Regions from separate parts of the Arthrobacter sp. SAFR-044 genome, predicted to be linked through region 2. Evidence: riboswitches for the same ligand, from Rfam matches in the RefSeq annotation. Region 2 holds a riboswitch; each other region holds the start of a gene.
The links. Region 2 has a riboswitch for thiamine pyrophosphate ahead of thiC (phosphomethylpyrimidine synthase ThiC). Riboswitches for the same ligand answer to the same signal wherever they lie in the genome.
Positions count from the first base shown of each region.

Region 1: it holds a riboswitch for thiamine pyrophosphate, as region 2 does, so the genes downstream of both, thiO (glycine oxidase ThiO) here and thiC (phosphomethylpyrimidine synthase ThiC) in region 2, are expected to answer to the same signal.
Region 3: it holds a riboswitch for thiamine pyrophosphate, as region 2 does, so the genes downstream of both, thiD (bifunctional hydroxymethylpyrimidine kinase/phosphomethylpyrimidine kinase) here and thiC (phosphomethylpyrimidine synthase ThiC) in region 2, are expected to answer to the same signal.

Region 1 is NZ_JBPFDN010000002.1:107,124-110,309, forward strand. It holds gene ACR65J_RS03195 (thiazole synthase) at 1-400, opposite strand, end outside; gene thiS (sulfur carrier protein ThiS) at 405-641, opposite strand; gene thiO (glycine oxidase ThiO) at 638-1,951, opposite strand; TPP riboswitch at 1,944-2,062, opposite strand; gene thiE (thiamine phosphate synthase) at 2,090-2,836, shown strand; gene ACR65J_RS03215 (RNB domain-containing ribonuclease) at 2,876-3,186, shown strand, end outside.
Region 2 is NZ_JBPFDN010000007.1:19,323-22,508, reverse strand. It holds gene thiC (phosphomethylpyrimidine synthase ThiC) at 1-1,360, opposite strand, end outside; TPP riboswitch at 1,356-1,463, opposite strand; gene ACR65J_RS12180 (amidohydrolase family protein) at 1,541-2,623, shown strand; gene ACR65J_RS12175 (VOC family protein) at 2,722-3,186, shown strand, end outside.
Region 3 is NZ_JBPFDN010000004.1:61,823-65,008, reverse strand. It holds gene thiD (bifunctional hydroxymethylpyrimidine kinase/phosphomethylpyrimidine kinase) at 10-1,530, opposite strand; TPP riboswitch at 1,538-1,635, opposite strand; gene ACR65J_RS07635 (Rne/Rng family ribonuclease) at 1,777-3,186, opposite strand, start outside.

The DNA of each region.
Region 1 (3,186 bases), on a different contig from region 2:
GCTCCGTGGCCTCCACCAGCTCCACGGCGTCCGGCAAAAGGGTCTGTTCGTCCGCGATGACCTCCAGTTTCACCCAGTCGGTCTCCAGCGCCTCCCGGGCAAGTTCCGCCGTGAGGACCGCGTCCCTGGCAGTGAAGCAGCCGGCGGTGTTGGGCAGCACACGGATTCCGTGGTCCACCAGCAGCTGGAACAGCGAACCGGTTTCCGCGGTGGAGTAGCGGCGCATGGCAACGGTGGTCAGGGCGGTGCCGGACGCGAGGAGCGCAGTGCCCAGGCCGCCCAGGCTCGGCGCCCCGCCCGTGCCCATGATGAGCCGGGATCCGAGGGCGACGCCGTCAATCACCAGGGCGTCGGCGGCGCCGGAATTCCCGGCGGGGTTGATGGTGCTGGTTTCGGTCATGGTGTCAGCCTCCCTGTACTGCCGTGACGAGTTCGATGTCGTCGCCCTCGGCGAGCGCCGTGGCGAACCATTGGCTGCGCGGCACCACCTGGGCATTATGCGCGACGGCGACGCCCAGTTTCCCGCCGTCCGTCGCGTGGCCATTGGGCCCCAGCGGGCGTCCGGTGACCTGGGTGACGAGCGTGGTGATGGAGGCGCCGTCGGCCACCGTTTGGGTGTTTCCGTTCAGGGTGATGTTCACGCTGTCTCCTTGATGTGGGTGCGTTGGTTGGCCGCCGCCGGGCTGGAGAACCGCTCCGGGCGGAAGGGCGCCCACCGGGGATCGGCTTTCCCGTCCAGCAGGGCGGTGCAGATGGCTGCGGCAGCGGGGGTGAGCAGCACCCCGTGCCGGAAGAATCCGGTGGCGATGATGAGCCCCGGCACGTGCCCGGGCCCGGTTGCAGCGGACCCTTCGCCTGGTGAAGTCTGGTTCACCGGCACGCGGCCCAGCAGCGGGGCGTTGTCAGGCGTTCCCGGGCGGGCACGGGCGGTGCATTCCAGGAGTTCCAGTTCAGCGACGGCGGGCACCAGCGCCTGCGCGTCGCGGAGGAGCTGGTACACACCCCCGGCGCTGACGGCATCGGAGAGGGCGTCCTCCCGCTGGGTGGCTCCGATCACCACCGTCCCGTCCTGCCGGGGGACGATGTACACGGGGACGCCGTGCACCAGGCCGCGCACCGTGGAGGTCACCAGGGGCTGGAGGTGCCGTGGAACGGCGAGGCGGAGGATGTCCCCGTGCACTGGGCGAAGGGGCAGGTCGAGGCCGGCCGGCAGGCCGCCAAGGGTCCCTGCCTGCAGGCCGTTGGCCACGATGGTTTCCGTTGCCAGGACGGTGCCGCCGCCGGCGAGGCTTGCGCCGGCAACTGTTCCGCCCTCCCACAGCAGGCCCGTGGCCCGGTCCGGTACTGCATACCCCTCCACCGCCCCGGCGACGGCCAGGTCGGGGGTATTAAGCGCCGCGCGGGCGAGGGCCAGCCGCAGGGCTGCCACCAGGCGCCGGGGATCCACCTGGTGGTCGGCCGGCGTATCCAAGGCACAGGCGATGGCGGGGCTAAGGAGCGGCTCACGCTTGCGGGCTTCCCGGACTGTCAGGGGCTCCACCGCCAGGCCGTTGGCCTGCTGTACCGTGCGAAGGTCCATCAATGTGCGCCGGTCCGCGGCGTCGGCACCCACGGCGAGGGTCGGCGTCGTCAGGTATCCGCAATCCGTTTCCGTTGCGCCGGCGATGCCGGCGGCGAAACCCGGCCACCGCGACGATGCCTCAAGCATCAGTTCCAGGAGGTCCTCCTCCTGGTAGTGCAACTCGCTGACGGGGGCAAGCATGCCGGCGGCGGCCCAGCTGGCGCCGTTCCCGGGAGCGTCATCGATCAGGGCAACGGAGCGGCCGGAGCGCTGCGCCTCATAGGCGATTCCGTGTCCGATCACTCCACCGCCGATGACGGCGACGTCGGCACGCACCGTGGCACGGGCGGCCCCGGCGGACCCGGGGCGATGGTCGATAGGGGTGCGCATGTGGTTCCTTCCCTACGCCGGCATTAACCGGATCAGGTCAAGCGGTCGGCTCTGACGCCCTCTCAGCCCGGCGCTTTGTGACAGCTGCCGCGGGCTCCCGCAGTACCAGCCCAGTTTAGAGGAACTAGGCTTGCAGGCATGAATGTGTCCACCTCATCCTTGTCCGCCGGCTCCCCCGCTCCAGCCACGGCTGTTAGTGCCGAAGTTGCCAATGCCGGTCACAGCGACGCCCTCAAGGCGGCCCGCCTGTACCTCTGCACCGACGCGCGGCGTGCCCGCGGCGACTTTGCCGGGTTCGTGGACGCCGCATTTGCCGGCGGCGTGGACATCATCCAGCTCCGCGACAAGGCCATCGAGGCTGCAGAGGAACTGGAGCTGCTGGCGGTGCTGAAGGAGGCCGCGGTGCGGCATGGGAAACTGTGGGCCGTCAATGACCGTGCGGACATCGCCGTGCTGTCCGGGGCGCCGGTGTTCCATGTCGGCCAGAAGGACCTTCCGCTGGCTGCAGCGAGGACACTGGTCAACGGAAACGCGGCCATTGGGCTCTCCAGCCACACCACCGGCCAGGTGGACGCTGCCTTGGCGGCAACGGCAGGCCCCTCCGGGCTGGACTACTTCTGCGTCGGCCCTGTCTGGGCCACACCCACCAAGCCAGGCAGGACCGCCGTCGGCCCTGAGCTGGTGAAATACGCTGCCGAAGCCTCGCGGCAGGCAGCGGACCCTGTGCCCTGGTTTGCGATCGGCGGCATCGACCACGGAAACGTCCACAAGGTGGCGGAGGCGGGTGCCCGCAGGATCGTGGTGGTCCGTGCCATCACCGAGGCACCCGACCCGGCTGCCGCGGCTGCCTCCCTCCTCGACGCGCTGGACGGCGCCGGCTCCTGAGCCTGCTTAATCGCGGGACTTGGGGCTACGCTGATTTTTGTGTCACATCATCGGTTGGCCCCCAACGTCCATGACCACAAGAACGCCCTGGAAGAGGCGTTGGGGCTGCTGCGGACGGAACTTGAACTGCCGGGGCCGTACCCTGCTGAGGCGGTGGAAGACGCCCTGGCCGCGGTAGCCGCGCTGCAGCTGCCCCCCTATGACCTGACCGCCGTCGAATTCGTGACCATCGATCCGGCGTCCTCCACGGACCTTGACCAGGCAGTATTCATTGAACCGGACGGGCTCGGCTACCGGGTCATGTACGCCATCGCCGACGTTCCGGCGTTCGTTGCACCGAGCGGCCCCCT
Region 2 (3,186 bases):
AGCGGGCGATTTCCGTTGCCCCGATTGCCGAGGTGATGTGGTCATAGCCGGGGGCGATATCGGTCACCAACGGGCCCAGGGTGTAGAACGGCGCACCCTTGCACAGCTCCTGCTGCCGTTCAACGTTCTCGCGGACCAGGTGGAACGGAACGTGGCCGGGGCCCTCCACCATCACCTGCACGTCGTACTCCCAGGCACGCTGCGTCAGCTCGGCGAGCGTGTCCAGCTCCGCGAACTGGGCGGCGTCGTTGGCGTCCGCGGTGGAGCCGGGGCGGAGGCCGTCACCCAGGGAGAAGGCGACGTCGTAATTGGCGAAGATTTCACACAGCTCATCGAAGTGCGTGTACAGGAAGTTCTCCTGGTGGTGGGCCAGGCACCAGCCCGCCATGATGGAGCCGCCGCGCGAGACAATGCCGGTCACCCGGTTGGCGGTGAGCGGGACATATCGGAGCAGCACGCCCGCGTGGATGGTCATATAGTCCACGCCCTGCTCGCACTGTTCAATAACGGTGTCCCGGAAGATTTCCCAGGTAAGGGCGTTGGCCTCGCCGTTGACCTTTTCCAGGGCCTGGTAAATGGGCACGGTCCCGATGGGGACGGGGGAGTTGCGGATGATCCACTCCCGTGTGGTGTGGATGTCGTCGCCGGTGGACAGGTCCATGACGGTGTCGGCGCCCCACTGCGTGGCCCACTGCAGCTTGTCCACCTCCTCCGCGATGGAGCTCGTCACGGCAGAGTTGCCGATGTTCGCGTTGATTTTTACCAGGAAGGCCTTGCCGATGATCATCGGCTCGGATTCGGGGTGGTTGATGTTGTTCGGGATGATGGCCCTGCCGGCCGCCACCTCGCTGCGGACCAGTTCTACGTCGCAGTTTTCGCGCAGCGCCACGAAGCGCATTTCCTGCGTAATGATTCCCTGGCGGGCATAGTGCATCTGCGTCACCGTCCGGCCGTCGACGGCGCGGCGGGGCACCGGCTGCCCGCCCTTCCACTCCGCGGAGGCGGCGCCGCGGCGCACGGCTGAGCGGCCGTCGTCGAGCAGGTTGCGCTCCCTGCCGCCGTAGGCCTCGGTGTCTTCCCGCTCCGCGATCCACCGCGCCCGGAAAGGCTGCAGGCCGCGGACGGGGTCGCTGCCGGGGCCCGCGGTCCGGTAGGTCCGGAAGGGGGCGTTTGGCTGGCCGTTGGGGGACGATTCAAGGGCAATTTCCGTCACAGGTACCCGGATTCCGGATGTTTCGTCCGCGAGGTAGGCGAGCGAATGGGACTTCAGGGATTGGGTCACCTGCGGTTCGGACGGGCCGCCCGGCTCCCCGGCGGACGGCAGGAGGGCAGGGTTCAACTGGGTGTTTTGCGTACTCAAGGGAATACTCACTTCCTTCGCCGGCATTACCCGGACAGGTTCAACGGTCGCAGGCCGCGTCAGCCCGATCTCAGCCCCTGCAAGGGCACCCGTGTGGTCAGGAACGAAGCTACCACAGGCTCCTGGAGCGGCCTTGTCATAAACGCGGTGCTAGCCTGACCGGGCATCGAAAGGAGCCCTATGACAGGCATCATCCACTTCCGCGGCCCCGTCCTGGCCGCACCGGACCGGGTACGGCGCGGGCTCTGGTCCGTTGACGGCAGGCTCACGTTCAACAAGCCGGCCGCTCCCCCCAACCGGGTGCTCGACGGCTGGGTGCTGCCGGGCTTCGCGGACGCCCATTGCCACATCGGGCTGGGCCCCGCAGGCCCTGTCGAACCTCCAGCCGCCAGGGACCAGGCACTGGCGGACCTCAACGCCGGAACCCTGCTGGTCCGCGATGCCGGTTCGCCGGCAGATACCCGCTGGATGCAGGGCGGCAGGGACTTTCCGGTGTTGATCCGGGCCGGGCGCCATATCGCCCGGACGCGGCGTTACCTGCGGGGCTTCGCAGAGGAGGTGGAGCCGGAGGGCCTCGTGGAGGCCGTCCGCAAGCAGGCGCGCGCCGGCGACGGCTGGGTCAAGCTGGTGGGGGACTGGATTGACCGAAGCGCCGGTGACCTGGCGCCGTCGTTTCCTGCCGCCGTCGTACGTGACGCTGTCCAGGCGGCCCATGACGAAGGTGCCCGGGTGACGGCGCACTGCTTCGCCGAAGACACCCTGGACCAGGTGCTGGACGCCGGCATTGACTGCGTCGAGCATGCCACGGGGCTCCTGCCCCGCCACCTGCCCCGGTTCGCCGAACAAGGGGTTCCGATCGTGCCCACCCTCGTCAACATCGCCACCTTCCCCGACATTGCAGCGCAGGCCGACCCCAAGTTCCCGCGCTATGCCGCCCACATGCGGGCCCTGTGGGAACGCAGGCTGGAACGGGTGGCGGAAGCACACGCCGCGGGTGTGCGCATCTTCGCCGGCACCGACGCCGGCAGCGTGATCCCGCATGGCAGGATCGCAGACGAAATCCTCGCCCTGCACAGCGCGGGCCTGCCCATGGAGTCGGCCCTGGATGCCGCCTGCTGGGCAGCCCGCGCGTGGCTGGGAGCGGACGGACTGGAGGAGGGGGCGCGCGCCGACGTCGTGGTATGCCGGGAAGACCCGCGGGCAGTGCCGAAGACCATTGCGGCGCTGGAGCACGTGGTGCTGGGCGGGCGGATCATTCGCTGACGAACGGTTCGCGGGGACTTGGAATAAATTGAACCTTCAAGTAATTTTAATAGGTGACAGGCCGCCAATGGGACGGCCGCCAATGCAAGGAGCCTTCAATGACCGCATCAGCCAGCAGCCAGGATCTTCTTCCTGCCGAACTCGCCATGGGCACCGTGATGCTCAAGGTGGGCGACATGAAGGTCATGACCGACTACTACCAGCGTGCGCTGGGCCTCGAGGTGGTGGCCGAGCAGGACGGCGGGCTCTACCTCGGCAGGCTCGGCAGGCCGTTGGTCCACCTTGCCCCGGCCCCCGGGCTGCACCTTCCCGGCAGGGGAGAAGCGGGCCTGTTCCACACCGCGCTGCTCTTTGAGGACCAGGCCTCCCTGGCCGCCACCGTCGCCACTGCTGCCCAGTACGAGCCCCGGGCCTTCACGGGCAGCGCCGACCACCTGGTGAGCGAAGCCTTCTACTTCACCGACCCCGAGGGCAACGGCATCGAGCTGTACTGGGACCGCCCCCGCAGCAACTGGTCCTGGAATGGGACCGACGTGGTCATGGACAGCCTGGCGCTCCCGCCG
Region 3 (3,186 bases), on a different contig from region 2:
CGGCACGGGTCAGGAATGCAGCCTCGGCGCGTCGAAGAATTCCACTTCCAGCCGGCAGGACTGCTTGAACGCGGTCACCATGGCCGCCCTCTCATGGTCGGAGGCCTTCAGGCCTGCTGCATCCACGATGGCGATGGCCCGGCGGGTGGCTGCGGCGAAGCCCTCGTCGGCGTAGGTCCGGAGCCAGGCTGCGTAGGCGTGGCCGTCCGGCTCCCCCGAGGCAAGGAACTGGGCGTGCAGCTTTTCACCGACCTCCGCGTAGAGCCAGAAACAGGGCAGGACTGCAGCGGCCAGGACTGCGTAGCTGCCCGACGCCGACGCTGCAGTGAGGTGATCCACGTAGGCCTTGGTGACCGGGCCAAGTCCGCCCTGGGCGGGGCGGGTGCTGAGCCAGGAGCGGTGCAGTTCCGACTCCACTTCGAGGCACTGCTGCGAGGATCCGGCCCAGAACAGCTGCTCGGCCTCGGAGGGGGCCAGGGCACTCGCCCGGGCAAGGACCCGGGAGTAGCCGTTCAGGTAAAGGGCATCCTGCGCCAGGTAGTAAGCGAAGTCCTTCTCGGCAAGGTCGCCGGAGGCCAGCCCGTGGATGAAATCCAAGGCGTAGATGTCCTCGAGGTCCTGCTGGGCTTCCGCCCACAGCCGTGCAGCGAAGCCGCCCTCGGCCAGTGCCGGCCGCACATGGTGGAAATGGTGCACCGGGCCGTTTCCCTGGCCCACCTCAAGCTGTTCCGAGTTTTCAAGGGCGCCGGCCAGCCATGGCTTGACCGTCCGGAGCGATGCCTCCCAGTCACCCAGGCGGGCCTGGACCGTGGCCATGGCGGAGGACAGGGAGCAGCCGGTGCCGTGGCTATTGCGGGTTGAGATGCGCTTGCCCTGCACCTCCACCACTTCCTGCGACAGGAGGCCGGCCGTGTTCACCAGCGCATCCGGGCAGTCGGCACCTGCAAGGTGGCCGCCCTTAACCAGCACGGTGGCCCCGGTGGCACCCGCAAGGCGCCTCCCCTGGTCCAGCGCGGCAGCCCAGCTCTGCGCAGGCTCCCCGCCCACCAGCATGGCAAGCTCCGGGAGGTTAGGGGTGATGAGGTGGGCCAGCGGGAGCAGTTCCCGGAGGGCAGCCTCCGCGGATTCCTTCAGCAGCCGGTCTCCGCTGGTGGCCACCATCACCGGGTCGAGGACCACGACGGCGGGACGCACCTTGGCCAGCCACCCGCGGACAGTGCGGATCACCGCTTCGTCCCCCAGCATGCCGATCTTGACGGCGTCGATGGAAATATCGTCGCTGACCGCATCCAGCTGCTCAGCCAGGAAGGCGGCGGGAGGAACATGGACGGACTGCACACCTCGGGTGTTCTGTGCCGTCAGGGCGGTGATGGCAGCCATGCCGTATCCGCCGTGGGCGGCAATGCTTTTAAGGTCGGCCTGGATACCTGCGCCCCCTGAGGGGTCGGAGCCCGCAATGGAGAGGACGCGCGGGACGTCCCGGCCTGCCGGCAACGTGGCGGGCACCTCGGGGGCAACTGACAGGGGCATGGAAAGGGTCGAAGACAAGAGACATCCCTTCGCCGGTACTAGCCGGACAGGTTCAACGGGTCTGGATCTCAGCCGGCCTTCTGCGCGGCACCCCGTGTCGGTTTCCACCCTAGCCCGTAGGCCGCGTCCGGCGGAAAGGATGACACCGCCCGGGCATGTGGAAAGTCCCCGCCCTGTGGACAGTTCCCCCTCGAATTCTCGGGGGAACTGTCCACAAAGCGGGGACTGCTGGTTAGCCTGCCTGGTCTAGAGCTCCGAGGCGGGCACGCCCACGCCGAGGATGATGGGTTCCTCGGCCGCCTTGCCCGGTTCCGGCTGGTTCTTCGCCGGCTCGGGGGCCTTGGCTGCGTGCGAGTGCCCGGTGCCTGCCGCCTGGACGTTCTCGTGGTGCTGGACGGCGGTCTCGTTGGCGGCTCCCTGGGCACGGCTGGCGCCGCGGTGGCGCCGCGGCCGGCGTTGCCGGGACTGCTCCAGCGTGTGGTCCGAGTAGTCCTTTTCGGCCGGAGCTTCAGCTGCGACGGCGGCACGGGCTTCCGCTTCCCCGCCGTCAGGCTGCCGTTCCGGGGCGACCGGTTCCGCTGCCTGCACCGCTTCTGCCGTCTTGGCAGGCGCGTTCTCCACCGGAGAAGCGGGCTGACCGAGGTGGGCAAACGCTTCGGCGAGCCGGTCCAGGGTCAGGGCAGGCTTGGGATGCTGTTCCCCGGCGTGCTCCACGAACGGAAGCGGGACTTCCTCGCCCCCGAACGTCAGGACAGCTGCGGGACGTGCCGGGGCATCGGCGTCGTGCTCCTCTTCAACGGGTGCCGGCGCAGGCTCCACGGAAGGCACCTGCCGGGCCGCTGCCACTTCATCGTCATGCAGGTGGGCTGCATGGGCGGCGGCGGCGATGTTCGCCAGTGCAAGCCTGGTGGCCTCTGCCTTGGCGTGCCGCTCGGCGTCGGCGGGGTCCGGCTGGACGGTGTGGACGTGGACGGCAGGTGCCGGGGCAGCTTCGGGCTGCTGCCCGCCGCGTCCCCGCCGCCGCTTGCGTTCGGACCTGACGCCGGGCTGGGCATTGTCGTTCCGCTGCCCTTCCGGACGGGCTTCCGCGCGGGGTTCGGGCCGGGTGTCGGCGCGCTGAACGTGGTGCTCGGCGGCCACGATATTGGCGCGGCGGTGCTCCACGGGATCGTCGTGGGTCACCACGCCGCGTCCGGCGCAGGCCTCGCACTGCTCGCCGAATACTTCCAGCAGGCCGGTTCCCATGCGCTTGCGGGTCATCTGGACCAGGCCCAGTGAGGTCACTTCGGCAACCTGGTGCTTGGTCCGGTCACGGCCCAGGCACTCCACCAGGCGGCGCAGGACCAGGTCGCGGTTGGATTCGAGCACCATGTCGATGAAGTCGATCACGATGATCCCGCCAATATCGCGCAGCCTCAGCTGGCGCACCACTTCCTCGGCGGCTTCGAGGTTGTTCTTGGTGACGGTTTCCTCGAGGTTGCCGCCGCTGCCGGTGAACTTGCCCGTGTTGACGTCCACTACGGTCATCGCCTCGGTACGGTCGATCACCAGCGAACCGCCGGAGGGGAGGAAGACCTTCCGCTCAAGGGCCTTGTGGATCTGCTCGTCGATGCGCCACGCGGAGAAGATGTCCTGGTCCTTGGTCCACTTCTCAAG